DNA from 4 places in the Mesorhizobium sp. M0001 genome. Region 1 is predicted to be linked to each of the others. Evidence: predicted binding sites of a transcription regulator. Region 1 holds the regulator's gene; each other region holds the start of a gene.
The links. Region 1 encodes PhoB, which activates phosphate uptake and scavenging genes when phosphate is short. Its sites were predicted from a motif close to TGTCATNNANCTGTCAT; they were not measured.

Region 1 (7,648 bases):
GACCGACATTGCCTTCGCCGACATGTTGGAAGCGGAATTCGGCATTCCTGCCACCATGGAGAACGACTGCAATATGATGGCGGTGGCCCTGCAATGGCGCCAGCCCGAGCGCTACCGCGACAATTTCATCGCGATCCTCTTGTCGCACGGCATCGGCATGGGGCTGGTGCTGAAAGGCGAACTGTTCACCGGCACCCATTCCTCGGGCGGCGAGTTCGGCCACATGATCCACCGTCCGGGCGGCGCGCTCTGCCGCTGCGGGCGGCGCGGCTGCGTCGAGGCCTATGCCGGAAACTACGCCATCTGGCGCAGCGCCAAAATGATGAGCGAAGATGCCGAGCCGGTCGATATCGGCGACGCTGATATGCGCGCACTCGCCGCGCGCGCCCGCGAAACCGATGGCCCGGAGCGCGAAGCCTATCGCAAGGCCGGTGAGGCGCTCGGCTTCGGCCTCGGCAGCCTGTTTGCACTGATCGATCCGGCACCCGTCGCCATGGTCGGCGTCAGCGCCGCCGCCTTCGACCTGATCGAACCGGCATTGCGCGAAGCGATCGCCCAGACCGCCGGCGGCCAGCACTCGAAATCGATCTCCTTCGACACCGAGCCCAACGAGCTGCCGCTGATCCGCGAAGGCTGTGCCATGCGCGCGCTCGGCTTCGTCGATCAGGAGATTTTCGCGCCGGGCATTCAGGCCAAATCCGGCAAGCATGTCGCCTGAATGGCCGGCAACGGCGCGACGCGCAGCATCCTAGTCTTCCCTGATCGCGTAGCCGGCGCCGCGAATGGTACGGATGACATCCGGCATGCGGCCGTTGTTGACCGCTTTGCGTAAGCGCCCGACATGGACGTCGACGGTTCGCTCGTCGATATAGATCGTCTCGCCCCAGACATTGTCGAGCAGCTGGCTGCGCGAGAACACGCGGCCGGGATGGCGCATCATGAATTCGAGCAGCCGGAACTCGGTCGGTCCGAGCCTGATCTCGCTCTTCTTGCGGTAGACACGGTGCGACTCGCGGTCGAGCACGATGTCGCCGACCTTGAGCACGCTGGACAGCACTTCCGGCTTGGCCCGGCGCAGCAGCGCCTTCACGCGCGCCATGAACTCCGGCGTCGAGAATGGCTTGACCAGATAGTCGTCGGCACCGGTGGACAGGCCGCGCACGCGATCGCTTTCCTCACCGCGCGCGGTCAGCATGATGATCGGCAGCCGCTCGGTTTCGGGCCGCACTCTAAGCCGCCGGCAGAGCTCGATGCCGGAAACAGCGGGCACCATCCAGTCGAGCACCAGGAGATCGGGCACGTTTTCCTGCAGGCGGATCTCGGCCTCGTCGCCGCGTGTCACCACCTCGACCTGATAGCCTTCGGATTCGAGGTTGTAGCGGAGGAGCACGCCCAGCGGCTCCTCGTCCTCCACGACCATGATGCGTGGCGCGATCATAGGCAGTTCACCCTCATCAGGCCGGCGTGGCCATCGCCGTCTCGTCCTGCTTCGGACGATTGGCGGGCAATTGCTGGCCGGTCAGCACATAATACGCATTTTCGGCGATGTTGGTGACATGATCGCCGATGCGCTCAAGATTCTTGGCGCAGAACAAGAGATGCGTGCAGGCGGTGATGTTGCGAGGGTCTTCCATCATGTAGGTCAAGAGCTCACGAAACACGGACGTGTATTTGACGTCGATGCGCTCGTCGTCATTCCTGAGTTTTGCAAGCGCTGCCGCATCGGTGGCGGCATATTCCTCGACGACGCCTTGCACCTGGATCAGCACCAGTTGCGCCATGGCATCGATGGAGTGCGAGAGGTCGCGCGGCGTGACGCTCAAGCCCACGGTGCCGACGCGTTTGGCGATGTTCTTGGCGAGGTCGCCGATGCGCTCGAGGTCGCCCGCCATGCGGATCGAGCCGACCACGGCGCGCAGATCGTTGGCCATCGGCTGGCGCTTGGCGATCAGCGTGATGGCGCGGTCGTCCAGTTCGCGCTGGCGCGCATCCATGATGGCGTCGTCGGAAACGACACGCTGTGCCAGCGCATTGTCCGAATTGAGCAGCGCCCTGGTCGAGCCGCTGACCATCGAGCCGGCCAGATCGCCCATGTCGCGGATCAGCTTGCTGATCTGCCCGAGCTCTTCATCGAAGGAGGCGACGGTATGTTCACCCATGATCTTGGTCCTCGTGCCTAAAAATTCACCCGCCGGACGGCTCAGCCGAAGCGGCCGGTAATGTAGTCCTGGGTGCGCTTGTCGTCGGGGTTGGTGAACATCTTGTCGGTGACGCCCTCCTCGACGAGATAGCCGAGATGGAACATCGCCGTGCGCTGCGAGACGCGCGCCGCCTGCTGCATCGAGTGGGTGACGATGACGATCGTGTAGTTCTGGCGCAGTTCGTCGATCAGCTCCTCGACACGGGCGGTGGCGATCGGATCGAGCGCCGAGCAGGGCTCGTCCATCAGGATCACCTCCGGCGACACGGCGATGGCGCGCGCGATGCACAGGCGCTGCTGCTGGCCGCCGGACAGGCCGGTGCCGGGCTCCTGCAGGCGGTCCTTGACCTCGTTCCAGATCGCAGCCTTCTTCAGGCTCTGCTCGACGATCTGGTCCATGTCGGACTTGCGCTTGGCCAGCCCATGGATGCGCGGGCCGTAGGCGACGTTCTCGTAGATCGACTTCGGGAACGGGTTGGGTTTCTGGAACACCATGCCGACGCGGGCGCGCAGTTCGACGACATCGATGTTCTTGTCGTAGATGTCGTCTTCATCGAGCGTGATCTTGCCGGTCACCCGCGCCGAATCGATGGTGTCGTTCATGCGGTTGAGGCAGCGCAGGAAGGTCGACTTGCCGCAGCCGGACGGGCCGATCAGCGCCGTCACCTGGTTCTGGCGGACGTCGAGATTGACGTCGAACAACGCCTGCTTCTCGCCGTAGAAGACGCCGACCTTGTCGCCGCGCATCTTGATGACTTCGTTCGACTTGGCGTTCATTTTGTCGCCCACTGCATTCTCAAGGGACTGTTCGGTCATGATGTTCATACCAAATTGCCTTTTTTCTACCAGCGCCGCTCGAAGCGGCGCCGGAGCACGATCGCGGTGATGTTCATGGCCATGAGGAAGACGAGCAGGATGATGATGGCGCCGGACATGCGCTCGACAAAAGCGCGCTCAGCCTCGTTTGCCCACATATAGATCTGAACCGGCAGCGCGGTCGCCGGATCGAAAGGCGTCGTCGGATAATCGGCGACGAAAGCGACCATGCCGATCAAGAGCAGCGGTGCTGTCTCGCCGAGCGCACGCGCCAGGCCGATGATGGTGCCGGTAAGGATGCCTGGGGCGGCAAGCGGCAGGATGTGATGGAACACCATCTGCATCTTGGAGGCGCCGAGACCTAGGGCCGCCGAGCGGATAGACGGCGGCACCGCGGCGAGGGCGGCGCGCGTGGCGATGATTATGGTCGGCAATGTCATCAAGGTCAGCACCAGGCCGCCGACGAAGGAAGCCGAGCGCGGCATGCCGAGGAAGTTGATGAACACGGCAAGGCCAAGCAGACCGAAGACGATCGACGGCACCGCCGCGAGATTGTTGATGTTGACTTCGATCAGGTCGGTGAAGCGGTTCTTCTTGGCGAATTCCTCGAGATAGATCGAGGCGGCGACGCCGATCGGCAGCGCCAGCAACAGCACGATCACCATCATGTAGAACGAGCCGATGATCGCCACGCCCATGCCCGACGTTTCGGGCCGGCTGGAGGCGCCATAGGTGAACAGGCCGGTGTTGAAATGCTCGGCCATCACGCCGTCGGCTTTAAGCTTGTTCATCCAGTCGATCTGCTGGTTGGACACCTTGCGGCGCGCTTCATCGACGCCGAGGTCGATCTGGCCCTTGAAGGCCGAGTCGAGGTTCGCGGCAGCCAGGATGTCGACGTCACGCGTCCTGCCGATCACCGACGGATCGGCGGAGACGATGTCGCGCAGCTGGACGCGGGCGCCTTCCGACAGGAAGCCCTTGAGCTTCAGCATCATCGGCTTGTTGGCCGGATCGATGCCGAGCTTGGCCACCAGCGCGTTTTCGGCGAGCTTGGGATAGTTCGCCTTGATCAGCACGGTAGGGTCGGTCGCGCGCTTGCCGGAGGGATCGATCACCTTCTCGTCGAAGGTGACCGGCAGCGTCACCGTCGTCTGCCAGAAGGCGGTGTAGCCTTTCGAGACGATGGTGATCAGCATGATGGCCAGGAACGCCAGGCCCACCGAGATCGCAATCACGCCATAGATGCGGAACCGGCGTTCGGCGGCATAGCGCGCCTTCAGCCCGATGTCGCGGCGCGGTCGCGCGACGGCGCCCGCCATCGTGTCCAGGGGGATGTCGGTCATTCGTACTGCTCCCGGTACTTGCGCACGATGTAGAGGGCGACGATGTTCATCACCAGCGTCAGCGCGAACAGCGTCAGGCCGAGCGCGAAGGCGACCAGCGTCTGCGGCGAGTTGAACTCGAGGTCGCCGGTCAGCTGGTTGACGATCTTGACGGTGATGGTCGTCATCGCCTCGAACGGATTGGCCGTCAGATTGGCGGCGACGCCCGCCGCCAGCACGACGATCATCGTCTCGCCGATGGCGCGCGACGCCGTCAACAGGATGGCGCCGACGATGCCGGGCAGTGCCGCCGGCAGGATCACCCGCTTGATCGTCTCGGAGCGGGTGGCGCCGAGGCCGAGCGAGCCGTCACGCATTGCGCGCGGCACCGCGGTGATGATGTCGTCGGACAAAGAGGACACGACCGGGATCAGCATGACGCCCATCACCAGACCGGCGGTGAAGATGCTCTGGCCCTGGATGAAGGGCGAGCCGCCGGTGAGTGCCGCCGACAGGTCGCGCAAGAACGGTCCGAGCGTGACAACGGCGAAGATGCCGTAGACGATGGTCGGAATGCCGGCCAGCAGTTCCAACGCCGGCTTGACCACCGAGCGCACACCGCGCGAGGCATATTCGGACATGTAGACCGCCGACATCAGCCCGACCGGCACTGCGACCAGAAGCGCGACGGCGGCGATGTAGAGCGTGCCGGCGAGTAGCGGGATCAGGCCGAACTGACCCTGGCTGCCGCCGGAACCGGCGGCGGCGAAACGCGGATCCCACACCGTGCCGAAGAAGAAGCTCATCGGCGATACGCTCTCGAAGAAGGTGATCGTCTGGAACAGCATCGACAGCACGATGCCGACCGTGGTCAGGATGGCGATGGTCGAGGCCGCAAGCAGCCCCCACAGCATCAGCTTCTCGACATTGTTGCGCGCCCTGGCGCGCGGCGCGATCTGCCTCAGCGCATAGAAGGCGCCGGCGACCGACAGCGCGAAGGTCAGCACGGCGCCGAACAGGCCGAGCCGGTCCTGGACCTGGTTCGCCTCGACCGCGATCGGGATCATATAGTCCTGTGTGTCGCTGGCCAGTGCCACGCCCTTGGCGGCGAGCAGCGGCTGCAATTCGGCGAAAGTAGCGGGAAGTGCGGTATCGCCATCGAGCCGGCGCAGGCCCTTGGCCAGGCTCTTCACCAGGCTGGCGTCGAGCGCTTCGCTGGCCACCTTTGTGTCGGCGGTGCGCTCGGGCAAAGCGGCATGGATGTGCCGGTCGAGATAGAAGGAAGAGCCGATATCCCAGACGGCGAGCAGCAGGACGGCAGGCAGGACCGCGAGCAGAAAGGCCCACCAGCCATGATAATGCGCGCGCGAATGCGGCTTGACCTTGCCGGTATCCTGCGCCGCTGCGCGCTGGCGGCCGATCACAAAAGCGACCACGCCTATGGCGATGACTATGGCGAGTACGAGCAAGGACGACATCACCCACCCCAGGGAAAATTCAGATCGCCGCCACCGTTGCGGCAAGCGGCGAAATCAGGGCGCGGAGATTTGGTCCGCGCCCTGATCCGGTCGGTTGATTACATCGTCTTTCCGGCGGCGAAGGCGTCGCGCTGGCCCTGACGTTCGGCGTCGGGAGCGGAAACCAGGCCGTACTGGGCGAGCGGGCTTTCCGGGCCGATCATCTGGTCATCAAGGAAGAACTCGACATATTCCTTGAGGCCGGGAACGACGCCCAGATGCGCCTTCTTGACGTAGAAGAACAACGGCCGCGACACGGGGTACGTGCCATCGGCGATGGTCTGCGTCGAAGGCACGATGCCTTCCACGGTAGCGACCTTCAGCTTGTCGGCATTGTTCTCGTAGAAGGCGAGGCCGAACACGCCAACGCCGGTCTTGTTGGAGTCGATGCGGGCCAGCGTCTCGGTGTAGTCGCCATCGATGTCGACAGCCTTGCCGTCCTTGCGGATGGCGATGCAGGTCTTGCCGATTTCCTTGTCGTCGGCGATGCCGGCAGCCTTCAAAGCGGCCTTGTCGCAGCCGGCGTCGAGCAGCTTGGTCTCGAACACTTCACGGGTGCCGTGCTTCTCACCCGGGATATAGGCGGCGATATCCCAGTCGGGCAGCTTCGGATTGACCTGGTTCCACTTGGTGTTCGGGTTGTCGACCAGCTTGCCGTCGACCACCAGCTTGGCGGCGAGCGCCTTGTAGATGTCGGCGGGAACCAGCGCCCAGTCCGGACCCTTGATGTCGGTGGCAAAGACGATGCCGTCATAGCCGATGCGGACTTCCTGGACGTCCTTGACGCCGGCGTCGGCGCAGGACTTCAGCTCGTCCTTCTTGATCGGGCGCGAGGAGTTGGCGATATCGATCGTGTCTTCGCCGACGCCCTTGCAGAACTCCTTGATGCCGGCGCCGCTGCCGCCGGACTCGACCACCGGGGTCTTGAAGTTGGTGAAGGTTTCGCCGAACTGCTCGGCGACGATCTTGGCGTAAGGCAGCACGGTCGACGAACCGGCGACCTGGATCTGGTCACGCGCAGCGGCGACACCGGACGATGCGGCGAACGCTACCGCCACGGCCGATGCCGTAACGAGGAATTTCTTCATGTGGCCTGCTCCTGTTCGGAAGATGGTCTCTTGGCGCCCTCTTCAAACCGGCGCCCGCTGAGGCCAATAGCCTTCGATTATTACAGTCGCATGACAGTTTCGTGTCAGCCCGGTAACGTCGCACAGACGTCTTGTGGGCCGCACCCTTTAAGCCGGTTTGTGGGAATGGAAGTTGCCGCTGGAATCAGACGCTTGCGCAATTCGTGCTGGCATCAAGTCCCGGCACACCGCAGGCCGCGATGCCGAGAAAGAAAAACCGGACGGGAGCGCGTTGCCCGTGACCAGAGCGAATCTTGGCCGAGCCATCGCCAAAAACAGGTCCGTTGGGGTAGATTCGACGCTGTTTCTTGTCGGCGGTCGCTTGCTCCCGCCCGTAACTGAATGAGCGGTTTCGTTGCGACCATTGTCCTGACTGGGCGCCAGCTTTGATATGGTGCGATCGCACCATATCCTTGGCTGTTGCGGCGCGGCCGAATCCCGGCGGCGCCGCAGGTTGCTATCCAGCGTCTCGTTGGGCTTCGCCTGATATGCCGACCCAGCGCTCGACCTTTTCGAGCAGCGCCCTGGGGCTGATCGGCTTGGGCAGATAGTCGTCCATGCCGGCTTCCAGGCAGCGCTCACGGTCGCCCTTCAAGGCATGCGCGGTGACGCCGACGATCGGGATATGCATACCCGTATGTTCTTCCAGCCGGCGAATTGCGGCGG
Region 2 (7,648 bases), on a different contig from region 1:
GACCATGTGGAAGCCTGGATGCAGGAACGTGGTGACGCAGTCGGCGGCGCCGATCGCGGCAAAGGCCTCTCCGGCCGCACCGTCGGCCGCGATTGTAGCCCGCCAGGCGAGTTCGCCCGAAAAACGGCTTTTGACGAAGTCCTCGCCTGCGAGTTGCGCCCTGACCGCCGACCAGACGCCGTCGGCGCCGACCAGCAGTTTGCCGCGTGCCTCGATCTCGCGGCCGTCCACTTCGGCGGTCACGGCGACATATTGCGCGTCTTTGACGATGCCGGTCACGCGGGCGCCGGTGATGAGCTCAATCTCTGGCCGTTCCGCCATTTGCGCCAGCAGCGCTGCCTGCAGATCGGCGCGGTGAGCGACGAGATAAGGCGCCTGCCAGCGCGCTTCGGCGGCTTGCCCAAGCGGTACCCGCGCCAGTTCGCGCAGCGTCCCGGCGTCCTTGAGCACGACCGCTTCCGGCCGCAACGCTGCCGGCAGCAGCCGGTCGAGCACGCCGAGTTTTCCAAGAATGCGTGTTGCGTTGGGCGAAAGCTGGATGCCGGCGCCGGCCGCGTCTAGGTGCTGTGCCTGTTCGATCAGCTTTACCGGATAACCCCGTCCGGCGAAGGCAAGGGCAGCGGTCAGCCCGGCGATGCCGGCCCCGGCGATTATGACCTGCCGGGACCTGATGTCTTCCATCGGGCTTGTCGCGGAAGGATCAGGCGGCCTGGTCGATATAAAGGCAACCGGCCGGCAGCGTTTCCGTCGCCCTCAGCTTCGCCGAATAGCGGTAGAGCGTCGAGCAGTAGGGACAGACCTTTTCATTGTCGTCGCCCATGTCGAGGAACACATGCGGGTGGTCGAAGGGCGGGTTGGCGCCGGTGCACATGAATTCCTTGACGCCGATGTCGATTGCCGGATGGCCCGCATCGTTCTGGAAATGGGGAATGGAACCGCCTGCCATCGTCGTCTCCTTGATCTCGTCGAAAAGCATCTGGAACATAACAGGCCTGTTTGCAAGATCGATGAAATGAAACTGTCGCAAAAGCCTGTCAGAGGATACGTTGAGCCGGTTAAGTGCATGTCCCTGAAATCGGAACGGTTTTCGCCGAAGGGTCATGCGCCACAAAAGCGTGTTAGAGGCATGGCACGTCCAGCGGCGCTCCAAGGGACGGTTGGCGGGGAAGAGCAGGAACCATGAACGAACTGAAGCCGGTGCAGAGCGAATTCATCAATGTCGAGGTGGCGAGCCCCGAGGGCGGCAACCCCGATCGGTTCGTCAACCGTGAGTTCTCCTGGCTGCAGTTCAACCGGCGTGTGCTCGAGGAATCCCAGAACGAGCACCATCCGCTGCTCGAACGCGTCCGTTTCCTGTCGATTTCGGCCGCCAATCTCGACGAATTCTTCATGGTCCGCGTCGCCGGCCTTGCCGGCCAGGTGCGCGAAGGCATTGCGCTCAAGAGCCCCGACGGCCGCACGCCGGAGCAGCAGCTGGAACAATTGCTGCGCGAGGTCGAGCGGCTGCAGGAGGACCAGCAGAACAGCCTTTCGGCGCTGATGTTGCTGCTCAACAAGGAAGGCATTGAGAGCATCACCCGCGATGCACTGACCAAGGATGAGAAAGTCTGGCTGGAAGATCATTTCCAGGACCAGGTCTTCCCGGTCCTGACTCCACTGTCGATCGACCCGGCGCATCCGTTTCCGTTCATTCCCAATCTCGGCTTCTCGATGGCGCTGCAATTGCGCCACCGCAAGAATGGCGAGGAGATGAGCGCGCTTCTGCGCCTGCCGGTGGCGCTGAAGCGCTTCATCCGCCTGCCCGACCGCAAGCAGCACGTTCGCTTCATTCCACTGGAGGAGGCTGTCGGCCTCTATATCGGCAAGCTGTTCCCCGGCTATGAGGTCAAGGGTTCCGGCACCTTCCGCATCATCCGGGACAGCGATATCGAGGTCGAGGAAGAGTCGGAAGATCTCGTGCGCCTGTTCGAGACGGCGCTGAAGCGGCGCCGCCGCGGTTCGGTCATCCGCATCGAATTCGACAAGTCGATGCCCGGTGAATTGCGCGAGTTCGTCGCCGGCGAGCTTGGCGTCTCTTCGAGCCGCATCAGCGTTCTGACCGGCCCGCTGGCGCTCAGCCAGATTTCCGAGATCGTCGCCGTGCCGCGCGACGACCTGAAGTTCACCCCCTACAATCCGCGCTTTCCCGAGCGCATCCGCGAGCATGGCGGCGATTGTTTCGCGGCCATCCGCGAGAAGGACATCGTCGTCCACCACCCCTATGAATCCTTCGACGTGGTGGTCCAGTTCCTGCGCCAGGCAATGGCCGACCCGGAGGTGGTGGCGATCAAGCAGACGCTCTACCGCACCTCCAACGACAGCCCGATCGTGCGCGCCTTGGTCGACGCGGCCGAGGCAGGCAAGTCGGTGACCGCCCTGGTCGAGCTCAAGGCGCGCTTCGACGAGGAGGCCAACATCCGCTGGGCGCGCGACCTCGAACGCGCCGGCGTCCAAGTCGTGTTCGGCTTCCTCGAACTGAAGACCCATGCGAAAATGTCGCTTGTGGTGCGGCGCGAGGACGGCAAGCTGCGCAACTATGTCCATCTCGGCACCGGCAACTACCATCCGGTGACCGCGCGCATCTACACCGACCTGTCCTTCTTCACCACCGATCCGACGATCGCGCGCGATGTCGCCCAGCTGTTCAACTTCATCACCGGCTATGCCGAGCCGACCGATGAGATGCGGATCGCCATCTCGCCATTTACGCTGCGCAGCCGCATCCTCAAGCACATTGCCGACGAGGTCGCCCACGCGCTGGCTGGCCGTCCGGCGCGCATATGGATGAAGATGAACGCGCTCGTCGATCCCAACATCATAGACGCGCTCTATGACGCCAGCCGTGCCGGCGTCGAGATCGATCTCGTCGTGCGCGGCATCTGCTGCCTGCGGCCGCAGGTGCCCGGCCTGTCGGAAAACATCAGGGTCAAGTCGATCGTCGGCCGCTTCCTCGAACACAGCCGCATCTACTGCTTCGGCAACGGCCATGGCCTGCCGTCGGACGAGGCGATCGTCTACATCGCCTCGGCCGACTTGATGCCACGCAATCTCGACCGCCGCGTCGAGACCATGGTGCCGATCACCAATCCAACGGTGCATGAACAGATCCTTGGCCAGATCATGCTGGGCAACATCATGGACAACCAGCAAAGTTTCGACGTATTGGCTGACGGAACCTCCCGGCGCGTCGTGCTGGAGGAGGGTGAGGAACCGTTCAACGCGCAGGAATATTTCATGACCAATCCGAGCCTGTCGGGACGGGGTGACGCGCTGAAGTCGCATGCGCCCAAGCGCATCGCGCAGTTCAAGCGTCGCAAGAAGAACACCGGCTGATGATTTCAACGTCCCAAGGCCGGCTGCAGGATCGCCGGCCGCTGTCCATCATCGACATCGGCTCGAACTCGATCCGCCTTGTCGTCTATGAAGGGTTGGCGCGCTCGCCGACCTTGCTGTTCAACGAAAAGATGCTGGCCGGCCTCGGCCGCGGCATCGTTTCGACCGGCAAGCTCGACCCCGAGGCGGTGACGCGCTCGATGGAGGAGTTCCGCCGTTTCCGCGCGCTCTCCGACCAGGCGGGTGCGGAGCACATGTTTGTGCTGGCAACGGCCGCGGCCCGCGAAGCGATCAACGGCCCCGACTTCATCCACCGCGCCCAGGATGTGCTCAAGACCGAGATCCGCGTGCTCACTGGCCGGCAGGAGGCGCATTATTCGGCGCTTGGCGTCATTTCGGGCTTCCACCCCGCCAATGGCATTGCCGGCGATCTTGGCGGCGGCAGCCTGGAGCTTATCGACATCAATGGCGAGGCGATCGGCGACGGCATCACGCTGCCGCTGGGTGGCCTGCGGCTGCAGGACATGGCCAGGAATTCGCTCGCCCAGGCGGCAAAGATCACCCGCGACGAACTGGCGCGCGCCAAATTGTTGAAGGGCGGGCTGGGACGGCCCTTTTACGCCGTTGGCGGCACCTGGCGAAACCTTGCCCGGCTGCACATGGAAATGACCAACTACCCGCTTGGCGTCATGCACCACTATGAGATCGGTGTCGAAAGCGCCGCCAATTTCCTGAAGCAGGTGGCGAAAGGCGAGATCGAGAAGGTCAAGGGCATCGAAGGTGTGTCGAAGAACCGCCGTTCGCTGCTGCCCTATGGCGCGGTCGTGCTGCAGGAGATCATGGCGGCGATGCAGCCGTCGAAGATCATCGTCTCGGCGTTGGGCGTGCGCGAAGGGTTTCTCTATTCGCTGCTCGACCCTGCCGAGCAGAAGGCCGATCCGCTGGTCTCCGCTTCGGAGGAACTGGCGCGGCTGCGGTCGCGCTCGGTCACCCATGCGCATGAGCTTGTCGAATGGACGGACAAGACCTTTGCCGCCTTCGGCATCGACGAGACGGAGGATGAGGCGCGCTATCGCCACGCTGCCTGTCTGCTGGCCGATATAGGCTGGCGCGCACACCCGGAATATCGCGGCAAGCAGTCGCTCAACATCATTGCCCACGCGTCCTTCATTGGCGTCGATCACCCCGGCCGTGCCTTCCTGGCGCTGGTCGGCCTGTTCCGCCACGAAGGCGTGTTCAACGATGCGGCGCCGGAAATCCGCGGCCTGGCGACGCCGCGCTATCTCGAGCGCGCCCGCATCCTGGCGGCGGTGCTGCGCGTCGTCTATCTGCTGACTGCGGCCATGCCCGGCGTCATGCCGCGGCTGAAATGGGAAAACCGCGGCAATGGCACGTTGGCGCTGGTGCTGCCGGCCTCACTTTCCGATCTTTACGGCGAACGCCCGGCCGGACGGCTGGCGCAACTGGCGCGGATCACCAACCGCCGGCTGGTGCTGGCGGTCGAGGGTGGGCAGAGCGTGTCGGTGAAGTAGGCGCGGCCTGACAGCAAAACCATGTCGTCGTCGGCCTCGCGTTCGAGGACCGGCTTCCTCAATCCGTCGCTGCTTCGCACCGCCACCTTCCCCCTCCGGAGGGAAAGGAAGGGAGCCTCGTTGGAAAGCGTTGGCGGCAATAGGCTCGCGCACTTCCTCTACCCCGTCGATCGGGGGAGAGGTGGCTCGACGAAGCCGAGACGGAGTGGGGGTCGACCTGGCACGGATGGTTCAACCGGGACGATATTTGACGATATCAGACCGCGGCGCGGCGCCCGTCGATCGACCAGGCCCCGGCGCCGGCCATGGCTAGCGCCAGGAATCCACCGGCGATGGCAATATCCTTCATCAGCATCTGCTGGTGCAGGAAGGTGAGCATCGGGTCATCGCCGCCCTGGCCGTAGTGGCCGATGGAGCCTGCAACGATGCAGAAAGCGGCAAGAAGTATCGCAACGACCGGCGTCTGAAAGCCGACCAGTATCAAGAGACCGGCAATCAACTCGAACAGCCCGGTGCCCCAGGCGGCAAGCGTCGGCAATGGCATGCCGAGGCCGGCGAAATAGCCGGTCGTCCCGGCAATGTCGGCGAGCGCGTGGTAGCCGGAGGGAACGAGCAGGACGGCGAGCAGCAGCCGGGAAATCAGAAGCAATGCATCGCGGGGCATGGTCATCTCCGATGTCTGTCCGCCGGCTGTTTCGAGACCGATCCTAGCAGGGATGGGTCGAGCGTGCGCTTGGGCAGACAACGAAAAAGCGGCGTGGAAAATTCCACGCCGCTTATTTCAGGCTTGGGAAGGGAAAGCTCAGCCGCGCTTGGCGTCGATCGAGTAGGTGCCAGGGCCTGAGGAAGCCAGCAGCAGGAAGCCGCCGGTGATGGCGACGTTCTTCAGGAAATGGATCATCTGGTTCTGGTCGGCCCAGCCGGTATGGGCGACAAAGGCCGAGGCGATGGTGAAGACCGCGAGCACCCAGGCGGCGATGCGGGTCTGAAAGCCAACGAGCACGGCAAGGCCGCCGAGCAATTCGATCAGGCCGACGACAATGGCCGTTACGGTCGGCACCGGCAGGCCCATGGCGCCGAAATAGCCGGCGGTGCCGGAAATGGCGGTGAGCTTGCCGAAGCCGGAAAGCAGGAAGATGGCGGCGAGCAGGATGCGGCCGAGCAGGATGGTGGTGGAGCTGTTGGACGCGATGCCGGCGCCGGCAGCGGAAGTGTTGATGGACATGGTGGCTCTCCGAAAAGGGTTGATGTCCCGTCAGATAGACCAAGCCGACTGTTCACCAAAGCCGCCAGTCCGGCGACACATTGTTCACAGGACGTACATTTCGGGATCGTTCGACCGACGCAAAATTCTTGTCGCGGCCAGCAGCGGCGGGAGCAAATTGTCCCGCCACAAAATTCGGATTTCTAGTTGACGCAATCCCCAAGAAGAGGGCTGCGCGCTTCCCGAGGAAACGCAAGGCACTTTCCCTGGAATCGCTTAACCCGGATGCGTCATGTCCTCCGGCCGCACCAGCCGGTCGTAGTCTGCCTCGCTGACCAGCCCAGTGGCCAGTGCTTCCTCGCGCAAGGTGGTGCCCTTCTTGTGCGCGGTCTTGGCGATCTTGGCGGCATTGTCGTACCCGATCGTCGGCGCCAGCGCGGTCACCAGCATCAGCGAGCGGTCGAGCGCGGCTTTGATGTTGTCTTCGCGAGCCTCGATGCCGACGACGCAATTGTCGGTGAAGGAGATCGAGGCGTCGGCCAACAACTGCACCGACTGCAGGAAGTTGTAGGCCATCAGCGGGTTGTAGACGTTGAGCTCGAAATGGCCCTGGCTGCCGGCGAAGGTCAGCGAGGCGTTGTTGCCGAACACCTGCACGCAGACCTGCGTCAGAGCCTCGCATTGGGTCGGGTTGACCTTGCCCGGCATGATCGAGGAACCCGGCTCGTTTTCCGGCAGCGACAGTTCGCCGAGGCCCGAGCGCGGGCCGGAGCCGAGGAAGCGGATGTCGTTGGCGATCTTGAAGAGGGCGGCGGCCGCCGCGTTGATGGCGCCATGCGAGAACACCATGGAATCATGCGCGGCGAGCGCCTCGAACTTGTTCGGCGCGGTGACGAAGGCGATGCCGGTGATTTCGGCGATGCGCGCCGCCACCGTTTCGGCAAAGCCCACCGGCGCGTTGAGGCCGGTGCCGACGGCGGTGCCGCCCTGCGCCAGTTCCTGCAGGCCGGGCAGCGTCATCTCGATGCGCTTGATCGAAGAGGCCACCTGCGCGGCGTAGCCGGAAAATTCCTGGCCCAGCGTGAGGGGTGTCGCGTCCTGCGTATGGGTGCGGCCGATCTTGATGATGTGGGCGAAGGCCTTCGTCTTGACCTCGAGCGCAGCGTGCAGATGCTTCAGCGCCGGCAGCAGATCGTGCACGATGCGCTCGGCGCACGCGATGTGCATGGCTGTCGGGTAGGTGTCGTTCGACGACTGGCTCATATTGACGTGGTCGTTAGGGTGCACCGGCTTCTTCGAGCCCATGACGCCGCCCAGAAGTTCGATCGCCCGGTTGGAGATCACCTCGTTGGCGTTCATGTTGGACTGCGTGCCCGAGCCGGTCTGCCAGACGACCAGCGGGAAATGATCGTTCAGCTTGCCGTCGATCACCTCTTGCGCCGCCTCGATGATCGCCTTGCCGACTGCCGGATCGAGCCGCTTCAACTCCATATTGGCTTCCGCCGCCGCTCGCTTGACGATGCCGAGCGCACGCACGATC
Region 3 (7,648 bases), on a different contig from region 1:
TCCGGCTTCGTCGCCCGACCGGACGGCCGAGCAGATGTTTGCCGACGCCCCTGATGGCGTCGACCCCGTGGTCACCGGCCCGGTCAGCGCCTCTTTCAAGCAGAGGCAGCGGGTTGCAGGCTGCGACAGCGCGGTGTGGCCGAAGATTCCGACGGTTTGCTACCCGGACTGACGGCTGCCCATTCCAGGCATAGCGATCCTTCGCACCGGCCCAAAGGCTTACGCCGACCGCACCGGATCGAGCGTCACCTTGTAAAGCTCGATGTCGTCGCGATCCATCAGCCGCACGGTCAGCTGCTCTGTCGCCCCTGAAATGTCCACCAGGCCAAAGAACTGCAGGCCGGCCGAGGGTGGCAGGTTCTGGCCCTGTTCGGTGGTCGGCGCCTTGATGAATTTCAGCTCCGGGCCGAAGGTCATGTCGAAATCATTGGGACCGAAGGTACCGGCGTGGATCGGGCCCGAGACGAATTCCCAGAAAGGATTGAAATCCTGGAACCGCGCCTTGTCGGGGTTGTAATAGTGCGCCGCCGTGTAGTGGACATCGGCGGTCAACCAGACCGTGTTGGTGATGCCGGCAGTCTTGATGTAGCGCAACAGGTCGGCGATCTCGAGCTCGCGGCCTTTGGGCAGGCCATTGTCGCCATTGCTGATGGCTTCCGCGCCGACCTTCTTGGCGCCGTCGTCCCAGACGACGAGGCCGAGCGGCATGTCGGCGGCAATGATCTTCCAGGTCGCCCTGGAATTCGTCAGCTCGCGCTTCAGCCATTTCGTCTGCTGTTCGCCCAGCATGCGTGACTGCGGCGTCATGTCCTCCTGCATGTCGGGGCCGTTCGGGCCGCGATAGGAGCGCATGTCGAGGAAGAACACGTCGAGCAGCGGCCCATGCGCGATCTTGCGGTAGACGCGGCCGGGCTCGGACGGCTCGTAGCGGATCGTCGTCATCTCATGGAAGGCGCGCGCCGCACGCGCCGCGAGCACATGGATGGATTTTTCGGTGTAGCGGCTGTCGGCGCCGAGATTCTTCGAATCCGACCAGTTGTTCAGCACCTCGTGATCGTCCCACTGGTAGAAGGTCGGGCAGATGGCGCTCAAGGCCAGAACGTTTTTGTCCATCATGTTGTATTTCCACTGGTCGCGGTACTCATCCAGCGTCTCGGCCACCTTGCGCTTGCCGTCGATCAGGACGACGTTTTTCCACTTGCCGCCGCCAGGCAGGTCTACCTCGTCCTTCATGGCGCCATCGGCATAGATGGTGTCGCCGGAATGCAGGAAGAAATCCGGCGTGTGCCTGGCGATGGTGGCGTAGGTTTTCATGCCGGTCTCATCGATTCCCCAGCCCTGGCCGGCCGTGTCGCCCGACCAGGCGAATTTTATGTCGCGCTTCGAGGCGGGTGCTGTGCGGAAACGGCCGACGATCGGTTCGGAAACGGCGTTGATATCCGACAGGTCGGCGGCAGTCATCCGGTAGAAGATATCCTGGTCGGAGGCGAGGTCGGTAAGCAGGCGCTTGACCGTGAAGTCGCTGGCCGGCGAGGTATCGAGCGGCGCCAGCCGCGTCGCATTGGCGAAGTTTTCCGTCGACGACACTTCGAACATGACGCGCGAAGGCCGGTCGGTGCGCGTCCACACCATGCCGCTCGAGGAATCGACATCGCCGGACTGGACGCCATGGGTGAAGGCCGGGCGCTGGCTGGCGCGCGAATAATAGGGCAAAGCGAGCCCCGATGCGCCGAGCAGACCGGCGGCGCTGGCAGAGGTGACGAAAGCGCGGCGGGTCAACGAGATCTTGTTCATGGCTGTCTCCTGATGGCTTCGAACGGTGCCAGCAAGCTCCAGCTTCAATGTTTCAGCCACATCCCGGGAAGATGAAACTTTGATAACAATCGACAGGTGATCTCCGCCCTTGAGGGGGGAGATGTCGCCGAAGGCGACAGAAGGGGGTCGCCTCGCTTGGAGCGCCGACCTCTGCGCAAGAGGCTGAGTCCGGTCGCACGGACCCCCTCTGGCCGCTTCGCGGCCATCTCCCCCCTGAGGGGGAGATTAGTACCGCGCCTTACGCCGCTTGCGGCTCCGGATCGAAAGCCGGCCTGCTCGTATTGATCAGCAGCGACAGACACGCAGCCACGATCGCCGTCATGCCGGCGATCAGGAAAGCCAGTTCGTAATTGCCCTGCAATTCGCGCATGGTGCCGCCGAAGGCGGCGGCGGTGGCGGCGCCGACTTGGTGGCCGGCTACGATCCAGCCGAACACGATCGGGCCGCTGCGGTCACCGAAGGCCTCGTTGGCGAGCCTGAGCGTCGGCGGCACGGTGGCGATCCAGTCGAGACCGTAGAGCACCGCGAAGATGATCAGGCTGGTCGCCGAGAAGCCGGAATAGGGCAGATAGATCAGCGCCAGACCGCGAATGCCGTAGTAGACGCCGAGCAGCTTGCGCGGGTCGAAACGGTCGGTGAGCCAGCCCGAGAGCGTCGTCCCGATCAGGTCGAAAATGCCCATAAGCGACAGCAGGCCCGCGGCCTGTACCTCGGGGATGCCCATATCGCCGCAGAAGGAGATCAGATGCGTGCCGACCAGCCCGTTGGTGGTGAAGCCGCAGATGAAGAAGGTGGCGAACAGATACCAGAAGACGCGGGTGCCGGCAGCGCGGCGCAGCGTGTTGAGCGTATGCGCCAGGAAATTGCCTTGCGATGCCGGCGATACCGGCGGCACGTCATCGGCCCCGGCGCCATAGCGCACCATGCCGATCGAAGCGGGACGCTCCGGAACCAACAGCCAGACCAGCGGCAGAAGACAGGCGGTGGCGATCGAGACGGCGGTAGCGACGGGCTGCCAGCCGCCCGACTGGGCGAGCGATGCCAGCAGCGGCAGGAACACCAAGAGGCCGGTGGCGCTGGAGGCCGACATCAGCCCCATCACCAAGCCGCGATTGGTCTTGAACCAGCGGTTGACGATGGTGGCGCCGAGCACGGTGGCGACCGCGCCGGAGCCGATGCCGGAAAACACGCCCCAGGTGAGGAACAGGTGCCATGGCTCGGTCATCAGCAGGCTGAGCGCGGTCGAGCCCGACATGATCACAAGCGAGGCAAGCAGCGTGCGGCGCAAGCCGATACGCTCCATCAATGCGGCGGCAAACGGCCCGGTCAGGCCGTAAAGGAAGATGCCGATCGCGGCGGCAATCGAAACCGTATCGCGCCCCCAGCCGAAGCTTTTATCCAACGGCAGCATCATCACCGAGGGTGCGGAACGAAGCCCGGCCGCGATCAACAGGCAGAGGAAGATGACGCCAACCACGACGAAAGCGTAGCGCTGGCCAAACGGACGGGATTGAGCTATCATGTTACTGACCGGTACGTTGCAGGGTGAGGACCTGTATACGTACCGATCGGTAACACGTCAATCGAGTCATACCATGCCAACGGACAAAAATTTTGAACTGACCATCAAGGACGGTCATGCAGTGGCACCGCCCAAGGCTGCCAAGAAAATCCTCGACGTGGCGTACGACCTGTTCTACCGCCGCGGCATCCGGGCGATCGGCGTCGACGAGATCGTCAAGCGCGCCGGCGTCACCAAGCCCAGCCTCTACCGCAGCTTTCCCTCCAAGGACGAGCTCGCCGCTTCCTATCTCAGGCAATATGACCGTGAGTATTGGGAGCGTTTCGACGAAGCCGTGGCTGCCCACCCCGGCGACCCGCGCGCACAGCTCAGGGCTTTCCTGACTCGCGTCGGCAAGCGCACGCAAAGGCCGGACTATCGCGGCTGCGGCATGACCAACGCGGCGGTGGAATATCCCGAACATGGCCATCCGGCGCGTGTCGTCAGCGAGGCCAACAAGCAGGAGTTGCGCCACCGCCTGCGCGCCATGGCCGCAGCGATGGGCGCTAAAGACCCTGACACGCTCGGCGACGGCCTGCTGCTGTTGATCGAAGGCGCCTATATCAGTGGCCAGCTCTTCGGCCTCGGAGGCCCGGCGGCGGCGGTCGCCCACAACGCCGACCTGCTGATCGAGGCGAGCTTGAAGAAATAACATTTCGAACGTTGGCGCCGCCCCTCACCTGCCGGCATCCTTTCCCGGAAATGGGGCGAGGAACGCTCTCATCACGATTTCGCCAATTGCCAGCGTTGCAAGGTTGTCGCCAGCGGCGCAGCCGGCCACTTTCTCCCGTTCAGGGGGAGAATTGCCCGGCAGGGCGATTTGGGCGGCGCCAACGTTGAGATTGGCACGCTAGGCCGGCCGCAAATTTGGCGATAGGCTGGGGCCAACCTCAAGGGAAAAGTCCGCATGCGAACCCTGCTGCTTGTTCCATTCGCCCTCGCCGCCCTCTGCCAGGCAGCCCATGCCGATGGCATATCCAGCGTCTACACCGACCTCGACTCGCAAAAGGATTGCGTGACCTATGCGCAGGCCGAGGAAGGCGATGGCGACTGGGCCGAACTCGCCTGCTCCGGCTATCGCGGCTATCCCGTGCTGATCGCCTACGACGATGCGCGTGAATCGCTATTCTACGGGTTTCCGCCCGGCGGCGAGATGACCTCGGTCTGGGAGAGCTTTTCCGGCTTCAACTCGTCCGGCGCCAAGGTCGAATGGCGCATCGAGACCAAGGGCGACGTTGCCGTTCCCTTCGCGGTGATCCACCGCCGCTCGATCAGCAATCCCGAGGATGAGAACAAGCCGACCGAAGTGCTGCTCGTCGCCAAGGTCGCCCAGATGGAAGCCCGCGACGGCTGCACCATCGGCCTCGTGCTCGCCACCGGCAACCCTCAGGCCAACGACCAGGCGCGCAAGCTGGCGGACGAAAAGGCGAAGAGTTTCGCCTGTGGCAAGGACAAGCACACCGTCATCGGCAACGTGCCGGCGTTTGGTCGGGTGGATAACTAGCCACGTGGGTGCAAGGCACCCCCCTCTGCCCTGCCGGGCATCTCCCCCTCAAGGGGGGAGATTGGCAGCTTCGCTGGCGGCGCTTTTCTTTCGGCGCTGAAAATTGACGAAAGCCGTTGCGACATCCGATCTCCCCCCTTGAGGGGGAGATGGCCGGCAGGCCAGAGGGGGGTGCCTCGCGCTGGCGTTTGCCGCTTACTTGAACGAGACGCAGGCCTCTCTCGGCGCTACTTCGCCGCCTTCGCCCGTGCGATCGCGTCGACGATCATCTTCTTGGCGTATTTCGAATCGTGCCAGCCTTCGATCTTGACCCATTTGCCGGGCTCGAGATCCTTGTAGTGCTCGAAGAAGTGCTGGACCTGGTCGCGGGTGATCTCGGGCAGCTGCGTGTATTCGGCGACGTTTTCGTAGCGCAGCGTCAGCTTCGGCGAGGGCACGGCAATGACCTTCTCGTCCTGGCCGGCATTGTCTTCCATCACCAGCACGCCGATCGGCCGCACATTGATGACGCAGCCCGGCACCAGCGCGCGCGTGTTGCAGACCAGCACGTCGATCGGGTCGCCGTCGCCCGACAGCGTGTGCGGCACGAAACCGTAATTGCCGGGGTAGCGCATCGACGTATGCAGGAAACGGTCGACGAACAGCGTGCCGGCCTCCTTGTCCATCTCGTACTTGATCGGCTCGCCGCCGATCGGCACCTCGATGATGACGTTGATGTCCTCGGGCGGGTTCTTTCCGATGGCAATGGCTTCGATTCGCATGGCTTAAATCCCTCTCTCGATGTCCAAGATCGATAGCGGGCGGCGCGGCATGGTGCAATGCGGCGATTGGTGCGAAGCGCTAACGGAAGCGCACGGTTTATGATGATTTGTAACCGAGGCCGGTCATTCCCAGACGAAGGCGACCTTCTTGAGCGCCCTCTGCTCGAAAATCTCGACGCCTTCGGCGACGTCACGGCCACCCGCGCCGGCATAGAAGGAAAGTGCGTTCTGGTTGTCTTCCAGCGCCCACACCACCATTCCCTTCAGCCCGTGGTCGGCAAGCCGCGCCCGCGCCGCCTTGAACAGCCGGCTGCCGAGCCCGATGCCCTGATATTCCGGACGCAGGTAAAGTTCGTAGATTTCGCCCTGTTGCTTCAGCTCGCGGGCGCGGTTCTTGCCGATCGTGGCATAGCCGGCGATGGTGCCGCCGATCTCGACCACCAGAACGGTGGCGGCGCGGCGGATGGCGTTGGCCCACCAGTCGGCGCCGCGGCGGTTGATCATCGAGGTCAGCGAGCGATGCGGGATGATGCCGGAATAGGCGCCCTCCCAGGCCAGCTGGTGCACGTCGGCAATGGCGCCGGCGTCGCGCGGTTCGGCTTTCCTGATGTCGATGCTCAGCGTATTCATGATTTGTTAACCATAAACCCGCATCGGCCATTTGCAAGACTCGAGGTCAGCCCGCCGACCGCTTTCTCACAGCCGATCGCGACACTGCTGACAATGGGCAAAGCCTGCCTGGAAAACGCGCCCAGCCGGCGCGGTCAGGCGTCCGTCCGGGTAGCGCGTGCAGGCTCTTCAGATCTCGACGAGATGATCGTCCAGCTCATTGGCGTCGCCCGACGTCACCGGGAAATGCTCGGCCAGCACCGCGCCGACCTGCCCGATCGCCTTGACGAAGCCGTCGGCGAGCCGGTCGTCACCGGCATGCTGCAGGAGATCGCGCACCACGCCGTCCCAGACATGCTGGCCGACCTTGCTGTCGATGCCCGAATCGGCGACCACTTCGGCATAACGCTCGGCGATCGACACGAAGACCAACACGCCGGTGCGCGCCGTGGTGCGGTGGACATTGCGGGCGAGGAACTGCCTGAGCGCATTGTGATGTGCCGCCTGATAACGCTGCCGGCGCGGCACCAGATGGATGCGCAAGCCCGGCAGCGCCCACAAAAGCACCAACACCGAGGCCAGTGCCAGCAGTTGGACAATGACGAAATGCGGCAGCCGGATCGACAGCCACCAGGCTTCCAGCCCATAAGCGACGGCGAGGCTGGCAATCAGCATGCCTGATGTCGCCATGAAGGCGGCGGGAAAGAAATAGCCGTCGCTGGCATGCGCAACGACGCAGTAGATCTCGCCGTCGGTTTTGGCCTCGGCCGCGCGGATCGCGGTGGCGATGCGCTCATGGTCCTGTGGGCTGATCGGTCGTGTTGCCATCTTCTCTCACCAGCTCCCTGAAGACCCGCCACCGCCAGACGAACCGCCGCCGCCTGAAAACCCGCCGCCGCTGCTTGAGCCCGAAGACCAGCTGCTGCCCGAACTTCCCGATGACCATCCGCTGCCCGACGACGAACTTGTTGTCCAGCTGCTGGAGCCCGAGGACGATCCGCTCGGCCCCTGGCCGTAGCGAAAGGTCATGCCCAGCCATTTATACACGCCCGGCGACAGCTTGGTGCCGAAGATCGGCGGCAGGAAGGTCATCGCCAGGCCGCCGAAGAACATCGCCGCCCACAGGATCAGGAAGACCGCGACGACGGGATCGATGGGCGTGCTGCGGTCGGCCGGGTTGCGCTTGCCGCGCGCCTCCAGCTCTTCCGGGTTGCCTTCCAGCACCATGACCATGTCGTCGACGGCCTTGGAAATGCCGCCGGAGAAATCACCGGCACGGAACGCCGGCACCATGTCGTTTTCGATGATCAGTTTGGTGTGCAGGTCGGTCAGCGTGCCTTCCAGCCCGTAGCCGACCTCGATGCGCATCTTGTGGTCGTTCTTGGCCACCAGCAGAAG
Region 4 (7,648 bases), on a different contig from region 1:
CCTGCGGCAGGTTGACGAGGCGCACGCCCTTCGAGTTCTCGGTCGGCGCCTTGCCCAGCATCTGCAGGATCGGCGTCTCACGGCCCGGGTTCTTGTCATAGAAGCCGGACTTCTTGGTCGCCTCATAGGCAGCGAGCGTCACCGGCAGATAACCCGACTTCTGGTGCAGATACTCCTGCACTTCGGTCTTGGAGAGATAGGAGAAGAACGCCGCGACGCCCTTGTATTCCTCGTCCGATTTGTTGCCGAACACCCACAGGCTGGCGCCGCCCGGCGTGGTGTTCTGGGGCGCGCCCTTGGCGTCACTATCATAGGGAAGCTGGCCGATGCCGTAGTTCATGCCCGACTTGACGATGTCACCGAGCCCCCCCGACGATTCGGTGAAGATGCCGCATTCTCCGGCAAGAAAGATCTGCTTGGCTTCGGATGTACGGCCGCCATATTTGAAGGTGCCGTCCTTGGCCAGATCGGCGAGCGCCTGGAAATGATTGACGAAGATCGGCGCATTGATCTTGAGCTCGACGTCGGTTCCGGCAAGTCCGTTCTGGTTGGTGCCATAGGAAACGTCGTTCCAGGCCGCGAAGGCCTCAAGGTGGATCCAGGTCAACCAGGTCGAGGTATAGCCACAGGAAGCGGCGCCGCTCGCCTTGATCTTCTTGGCGGCTTCCCACACCTCGTTCCAGGTCTTTGGCGGGTTGTTCACATCAAGCCCGGCCTTCTGGAAAATATCCTTGTTGTAGTAGAGGATGGGCGACGAGGAATTATAGGGGAAGGACAGCATGGTCCCGTCCGGCTTCGAATAGTAACCGACGATGCCGGGCAAATACTGGCTCTTGTCAAAGGTCACGCCGGCGCTGGTTAGCACATCGGCCACCGGTTTGATCGCACCTTCGGCTGCCATCATGACGCCGGTACCCACGTCGAACACCTGGATGATGTCGGGCGCTTGCCCCGCACGATAGGCAGCGATGCCGGCATTCAGCGTTTCGGGATAGGTGCCCTTGAAAACAGGGAGAATTTCATAGTCGCTCTGGCTGGCATTGAAATCCTTGGCGATCTTGTCGACCACCTCGGCATTCGCGCCGGTCATGGCATGCCACCAACTGATCTGGGTGGCGGCGAAGGCGGAGGTGGTGGAAAGCAGGGTCAAGGTGGCGGCAACACCGGCCGCAAAGCCGAACAACTTCATGTTTCATCTCCCGTTTGTCATTGGCGAAAGGGGCACTCCCGCAAAGGCAATATGTGTCGCTGATGACAATCGGACAACGGATTTGTTGCTGTTTCGTGAATTTCATACCCGGCTAACTTCGCGCCCCCTCGCTCTGCAACGAGGACAGAGAGAAATTCCAAGCCGGCTCAGCGATACATGGGCGCGGTGGGCCTGCGACGATCGCCGACCGCCGGCGATGCATGAAGGGCCCCCGTGACAGCGCCACGCACCTGTACCATGCGGCCGCCATACCGGCGCTCGGCCAGATCGAGATCGGTAGAGCGGCATCGCGCCAAGCGCTGCTGTGACCCTGTCTGGAATGAGACAGGATCGCCGCAAGGTACAACCCGAAAAACCCGCTGTAGTTGTAGTTCGCATAACCGATTCTTCGTCAAGCGCGACATACTAATCAAGTGGACGGCTTGATTGCTGTGGGAGAGCAGGTGGGGCGAGATGCTGACGGTCTATAATTGTATCGTGCATGAGCACGATCTGAGACTGGTCGCACTGGCAGCGCTCATTTGCGGTATTTCTTCCTTCTCGGCGGTCAACCTGCTTCGCCATGTCGACCGCTCGAGCGAGCGCAACCGCTATACCTGGCTGATGATAGCAGCCACTTCCACCGGCTTCGGCATCTGGGCGACGCATTTCATCGCAATGCTTGCCTTTTCTCCCGGAATCCCCAACGCCTACAATGCGGAAATGTCGGCGCTTTCGCTCGCCGGTTCCGTCGCCCTGACCGCCGCGGGCATGTGGATCGCCACCTTGCGCCGGGGCATCGACTACCCTCTGGTCGGCGGCGCGGTCCTCGGCGCTGGTATCGCCGCCATGCACTATATCGGCATGGCCGCCTTCGAGGTCGAAGGGCGCATCGTCTGGAACCCGCTGCTGGTCGGCGTCTCGGTGCTGACAGGCGTCACCCTCGCCGCGCTGGCGCTGCTGGTCGTGTTGCGACGGCCGTCCATGCAGGCCACAATCGCCGCCGCCATCCTGTTGACGCTGGCGATCTGCAGCCTGCACTTCATCGCCATGGGCGCGGTGTCGATCTTCCCGGACTCCTCCATCCAGATATCGCAGTTCACGGTTGAACCGGTGTCGCAGGCCTTCGCCGCCGCTGCAGTCAGCATGGCTATCCTGGTGCTTTCAGCCGCAGCATTGTGGATCGACCTGCGTTTCCGGCGTCACAAGCTCGAGGCAGAGCGCATGCACGGCCTCGCCAACGCCGCCGTCGAGGGGCTGATCGTCTGCGACGGCGCCCGCATCGTCAGCGCCAATGACAGCATCGCCGCGCTAACCGGCATGGCGCCGGAAGTGCTGAACGCGATGCTGCTTGGCGATCTCTTCGGCGAACGCACCGCGGCCGGCATGTCCGACTGCAGCGGACAGGCACAGGAAGCGGAGCTCAGAGCCCATGACGGCGCCACCATCCCCGTCGAACTTATCGCCAGGAGCATCGACTATTGCGGCAAGCGGCACAGCGTGGTCGCCGTGCGCGACATCCGCGAACGCCGGAAGGCCGAGCAGGAGATACTGCGCCTCGCCCATTTCGACCCGCTGACCGGGCTCCCCAACCGCCGCAGTTTCTCCGGCCGGCTCGAGGCCGAAATTGCCGCAATGGACCGCGGCGGCAAGGGCGGGCATCTTGCGCTGCTGCTGCTAGACCTCGACCGCTTCAAGGAAGTGAACGACCTGTTCGGGCACGGCGCCGGCGATGCCATGCTGCAGAAGGTGGCGCTATGCGCCTCCGCCGTGCTCCGCCACGGACAGATGCTGGCGCGTCTCGGCGGCGACGAGTTCGCCATCATCGCTCCGAACCTTCCCGATCCGCAGGCGGCCGGCCGCATCGCCGAGGCGGTGCTGGCGGCCATGCGCGAGGAAAACCGGCTGTCGGTCGGTGGCGGGCTGGTGTCGGCCAGCATCGGCATTGCACTTTATCCGCTCGACGCCGATGAGCCGACACTCCTGGTCAGCCACGCCGACACCGCGCTCTACCGCGCCAAGGCCGAGGGCAAGGACACCTACCGTTACTTCGAGGCCTCGATGGGCGCCGAGGCGCGAGACCGGCGCGTGATGGAGCACGAACTGCGCCAGGCCATGGCGCGCGATGAGTTTCGCCTCGTCTACCAGCCACAAAAGGAGATCAGCAGCGGGCGGATGGTCGGGTTCGAAGCGCTGATCCGCTGGCGCCATCCGCAGCGCGGCGACGTGTCGCCGGCGACCTTCATCCCGGTGGCCGAAGACAGCGGCGTCATCATCCAGATCGGCGAATGGGTGCTGGCGACGGCCTGCGCCGAGGCTGCGCGCTGGAAGAACCCTCTCACCGTCGCGGTCAATGTCTCGGCGGTGCAGCTCCACAATCCGAATTTCAGCCGCAAGGTGCATGAAGTCCTGCTCGGCTCCGGCCTGACGCCCGGCAGGCTCGAACTCGAGATCACCGAAACGGCGCTGGTCAAGGACATGCCGCGCGCGCTGGCGACCTTGCGCCAGGTGAAGGCGCTTGGCGTGCGTGTGGCGATGGACGATTTCGGAACCGGCTACTCCTCGCTGTCCAATCTCCGCGCCTTCCCCTTCGACAAGATCAAGATCGACGGCTCATTCATCAAATCAGTCGACAGCAACGGCCAGGTGGCAGCCATCGTGCGCGCCGTTCTGGGGCTTGGCCGCGGTCTCGGCCTGCCGGTTTTGGCCGAGGGCGTCGAGACGCTGGGCGAGCTGAAATTCCTCGACGCCGAGGCCTGCGAGATCGGCCAGGGCTACTATCTAGGCCGGCCGAGCCCGATCGAGGCGTTCAGCGAACTGACCGGCGTCGCGGCGCCGGCGGCACAAGAGGACGCCAGCGTCAAACAACGCGGCGGCAGCATCTTGATGCTGCCGCCGGCGGCGGCCCTGCGCTCATCCTAAGGGGCGAGTGCGGCCTCGACCAGGCGCTTGGCATCCGGTCCCGACCATTCGGCCGGTCCGTTCATATGCGCGATCAGGCAGCCTTCGCCATCGATCAGCATGGTGACGGGGAGGCCTAGCGCCAAGCCACGCGTCTTGACGTCGTTGAACAGCGCCAGCGTCGAATCGCGGTAGTAGCCGAGCGACCCGATGCCGATATCGGCGAGGAACTTCTTGGGCTTCACATCGTCGCCGGCATCGACATTGACCGCGACCACTTCGAAGGCATCGCTGCCCTTTTCCTTCTGCAAGGCGTCGAGCGCCGGCATTTCGGCGCGGCAGGGCGCGCACCACGTTGCCCACAGATTGAGCAGCACGGTCTTGCCGGCATGATCGGCGAGCGTCATCGGCTTGCCGTCGGGACCGTTGAAGGCGAGACTTTCCAGCGATTGCGGCGGATCGGCGGGCAGCAATGCCGCAACCTGGCCGGTGGCTGCGGCGGCAACTTTTTTGGCGCGGTCGCTCTTGGCGGCGCAGGCGACGTCGTCCTTGCTGTTGCCCGCGCCGGCCGCAGGTGCGCTGCCGGTGGCTGCGTTGTTGCCAGACCCGCTCTCGCTGACATATACCGCGACCGCGCCGGCCAGCACGCCCGCCAGCAAAGCGGCGAGGATCAGGCGCGGGGCCGGGAAGTATCTGTTACCGTCTGCCATTTTCTAAGACTGCTCCGGAGCACGGGTTATAGCGATGAGCGACAAGAAGGCCAGCAACCAGATGTGGGGCGGACGTTTTGCCTCGGGTCCGGCCGCGATCATGGAAGCGATCAACGCGTCGATCTCGTTCGACCGCAAACTTTATGCGCAAGACATAAGAGGTTCGGTCGCCCACAGCGAAATGTTGGCTGAAACGGGCATTATTTCGGCGGCCGATCAAGACAAAATCGCTCAAGGCCTGAACACGATCCTGAAAGAGATCGAGGCCGGCACGTTCGAGTTCTCGACCCGGCTGGAAGACATTCACATGAACATCGAGGCCCGCCTTGCCGATCTGATCGGCCCGGCCGCCGGCCGCCTGCACACGGCGCGGTCACGCAACGACCAGGTGGCGGTGGATCTCCGGCTCTGGGTCAAGGACGAGTGCTTTCGCGTCGCCGAGGCGCTGAAGGGGCTGATCTCAGCCTTGCTCGACCGCGCCGAGGAGCATGCGGCGACCGTGATGCCCGGCTTCACCCACATGCAGGCGGCGCAGCCGGTGACCTTCGGCCATCATTGCATGGCCTATGTCGAGATGTTTTCGCGCGACCTGTCGCGGACCCACGATGCCATCGAGCGGATGGATGAAAGCCCGCTCGGCGCGGCAGCGCTTGCCGGCACCAGTTTTCCGATCGACCGCCACAAGACCGCGAAGGCGCTCGGCTTTCGCGAGCCGATGCGCAATTCGCTCGACAGCGTCTCCGACCGCGATTTCGCGCTGGAGTTCTTGAGCCTGGCCGCGATCTGCGCCACGCATCTGTCACGGCTCGCCGAAGAAATCATCATCTGGTCGACGCCGCAATTCGGCTTTGTCAGGCTGTCGGATTCCTTCTCCACCGGCTCCTCGATCATGCCGCAGAAGAAGAACCCGGACGCCGCCGAACTGGTGCGCGGCAAGACCGGCCGCGTCACCGGCCATCTGGTCGGCCTTTTGACGGTGATGAAGGGCATGCCGCTGACCTACGGCAAGGACATGCAGGAAGACAAGGAATCGGTCTTCGACGCCGCCGAGACGCTCGATCTGATGCTGGCGGCGATGACCGGCATGGTGCGCGACATGACGGTCAATGCCGCCGCCATGAAAAAAGCCGCCGGCTCGGGCCACGCGACCGCGACCGACCTCGCCGACTGGCTGGTGCGCACGCTGGGCCTGCCCTTCCGTGAGGCACACCATGTCACAGGCCGCGCGGTGGCGTTGGCCGAAGAGAAGAAGGCGAGCCTTGAAAAGCTGGCGCTGGAGGATCTGCAGTCGATCAATCCCGGCATCACCCAGGACATCTTCTCGGTTCTGGCCGTGCAGAATTCGGTCAAGAGCCGCACCAGCTTCGGCGGCACCGCGCCGTCGGAAGTCAGGAAGCAGATCCGCAGCTGGAAAAAGCGCATCGCCAAGGCATGATGCCGGGGTGCAATGCGCCTAAAACTCGGTTAAAAGCGCAGCACATAAAGTTTCGGACGGATGGATCGATGACCGCAAGCAGGATTTTGGTGACGCTGACGCTGCTGACGGCGATGGCTGCCGTGACCGCTTGCGGCCGTAAGGCCGGTCTCGACACGCCCTATGAAGCGGCCGTCCAGGCCCGCAAGGACGCCGAGCGCGCCAAACAGCCGGTACCGCCGGAGCCGGAAAAACCGGTCGTGGACAAGAAGTTCATCCTCGACCCGCTGATCTAGAGCCGATGAGACCGGCTTGGTCTTTCTGACCAGGTCTCGTGCTAACCAGGTCTCGTGCTCCAACTTCCGGAAACACTCTCGTGAACCATTTCGATTACCGCGACGGCGTGCTCCATGCCGAGGACGTGGCGATACCAGACATCGCCGCAAGCGTCGGCACGCCGTTCTATTGTTATTCGACGGCAACCTTGACCAGGCACTACCGGGTGTTCGCCGGGGCCTTTGCCGGGCTCGACACGCTGGTCTGTTACGCCTTGAAGGCGAATTCCAACCAGGCGGTGCTGCGAACGCTGGCAAAGCTCGGCGCCGGCGCCGACACCGTCTCGGAAGGCGAAATGCGCCGCGCGCTCGCCGCCGGCATCCCGGCCAGCAAGATCGTATTCTCGGGCGTCGGCAAGACCGCGCGCGAGATGGATTTTGCGCTCGAGGCCGGCATTCTCTGCTTCAATGTCGAATCCGAGCCGGAGCTTGAATTGCTGTCGGCCCGCGCCACCGCGCTCGGCAAGGTGGCGCCGGTCTCGCTGCGCATCAACCCGGATGTCGACGCCAGGACGCACAGGAAGATCTCCACCGGCAAGGCCGAGAACAAGTTCGGCATTCCCTGGCAACGGGCGCGCCAGGTCTATGCCCGCGCGGCCGGGCTGCCGGGCACCAAGCCCATCGGCATCGATACCCATATCGGCAGCCAGATCACCGAGTTGCAGCCCTTTGACGATGCTTTCGCGCTTCTGGCGGAACTGGTCGGCGCGCTGCGCGCCGATGGCCATGCCGTCGAGCATGTCGATCTCGGCGGCGGCCTCGGCATCCCCTACCGCACCGACAACAGCCCGCCGCCTTTGCCCGATGCCTATGCCGAGATCGTCAGGAAGCATCTGACAAAGCTTGGAGTGAAGGTGATGTTCGAGCCGGGCCGGCTGATCGTCGGCAATGCCGGCATCCTGGTCTCGGAAGTGATCTTCGTGAAGGAAGGCGACGCCAAGAACTTCCTCGTCGTCGACGCCGCCATGAACGATCTGATCCGGCCGACGCTCTACGATGCCTTCCACGACATCAAGCCGGTGGTGCAGCCGCCGGCCGACACGCCGCGCATGGCGGTCGATGTCGTCGGCCCGGTCTGCGAGACAGGCGACTATCTCGG

Region 2: NKK50_RS17465 (RNA degradosome polyphosphate kinase) is a predicted target of PhoB. The motif match lies at 1,009-1,025, and genes of this name have one in related genera.
Region 3: NKK50_RS22305 (alkaline phosphatase D family protein) is a predicted target of PhoB. The motif match lies at 1,866-1,882, and genes of this name have one in related genera.
Region 4: ugpB (sn-glycerol-3-phosphate ABC transporter substrate-binding protein UgpB) is a predicted target of PhoB. The motif match lies at 1,252-1,268, and genes of this name have one in related genera.

Annotation. Positions count from the first base shown of each region.
Region 1 is NZ_JAMYVS010000014.1:87,510-95,157, reverse strand. It holds gene NKK50_RS27335 (ROK family protein) at 1-718, shown strand, start outside; gene phoB (phosphate regulon transcriptional regulator PhoB) at 749-1,438, opposite strand; gene phoU (phosphate signaling complex protein PhoU) at 1,455-2,159, opposite strand; gene pstB (phosphate ABC transporter ATP-binding protein PstB) at 2,201-3,025, opposite strand; gene pstA (phosphate ABC transporter permease PstA) at 3,043-4,359, opposite strand; gene pstC (phosphate ABC transporter permease subunit PstC) at 4,356-5,816, opposite strand; gene NKK50_RS27305 (substrate-binding domain-containing protein) at 5,915-6,943, opposite strand; gene NKK50_RS27300 (PAS domain-containing hybrid sensor histidine kinase/response regulator) at 7,440-7,648, opposite strand, start outside.
Region 2 is NZ_JAMYVS010000005.1:391,587-399,234, reverse strand. It holds gene NKK50_RS17475 (FAD-dependent monooxygenase) at 1-681, opposite strand, end outside; gene NKK50_RS17470 (zinc-finger domain-containing protein) at 701-946, opposite strand; gene NKK50_RS17465 (RNA degradosome polyphosphate kinase) at 1,180-3,372, shown strand; gene ppx (exopolyphosphatase) at 3,372-4,904, shown strand; gene NKK50_RS17455 (DoxX family protein) at 5,161-5,568, opposite strand; gene NKK50_RS17450 (DoxX family protein) at 5,707-6,129, opposite strand; gene fumC (class II fumarate hydratase) at 6,385-7,648, opposite strand, start outside.
Region 3 is NZ_JAMYVS010000008.1:183,644-191,291, forward strand. It holds gene NKK50_RS22300 (hypothetical protein) at 1-172, shown strand, start outside; gene NKK50_RS22305 (alkaline phosphatase D family protein) at 220-1,794, opposite strand; gene NKK50_RS22310 (MFS transporter) at 2,054-3,337, opposite strand; gene NKK50_RS22315 (TetR/AcrR family transcriptional regulator) at 3,411-4,028, shown strand; gene NKK50_RS22320 (hypothetical protein) at 4,284-4,880, shown strand; gene ppa (inorganic diphosphatase) at 5,108-5,641, opposite strand; gene NKK50_RS22330 (GNAT family N-acetyltransferase) at 5,765-6,271, opposite strand; gene NKK50_RS22335 (TPM domain-containing protein) at 6,440-7,078, opposite strand; gene NKK50_RS22340 (TPM domain-containing protein) at 7,085-7,648, opposite strand, start outside.
Region 4 is NZ_JAMYVS010000002.1:111,557-119,204, reverse strand. It holds gene ugpB (sn-glycerol-3-phosphate ABC transporter substrate-binding protein UgpB) at 1-1,189, opposite strand, end outside; gene NKK50_RS05565 (bifunctional diguanylate cyclase/phosphodiesterase) at 1,664-4,111, shown strand; gene tlpA (thiol:disulfide interchange protein TlpA) at 4,108-4,800, opposite strand; gene argH (argininosuccinate lyase) at 4,835-6,235, shown strand; gene NKK50_RS05550 (hypothetical protein) at 6,304-6,510, shown strand; gene lysA (diaminopimelate decarboxylase) at 6,591-7,648, shown strand, end outside.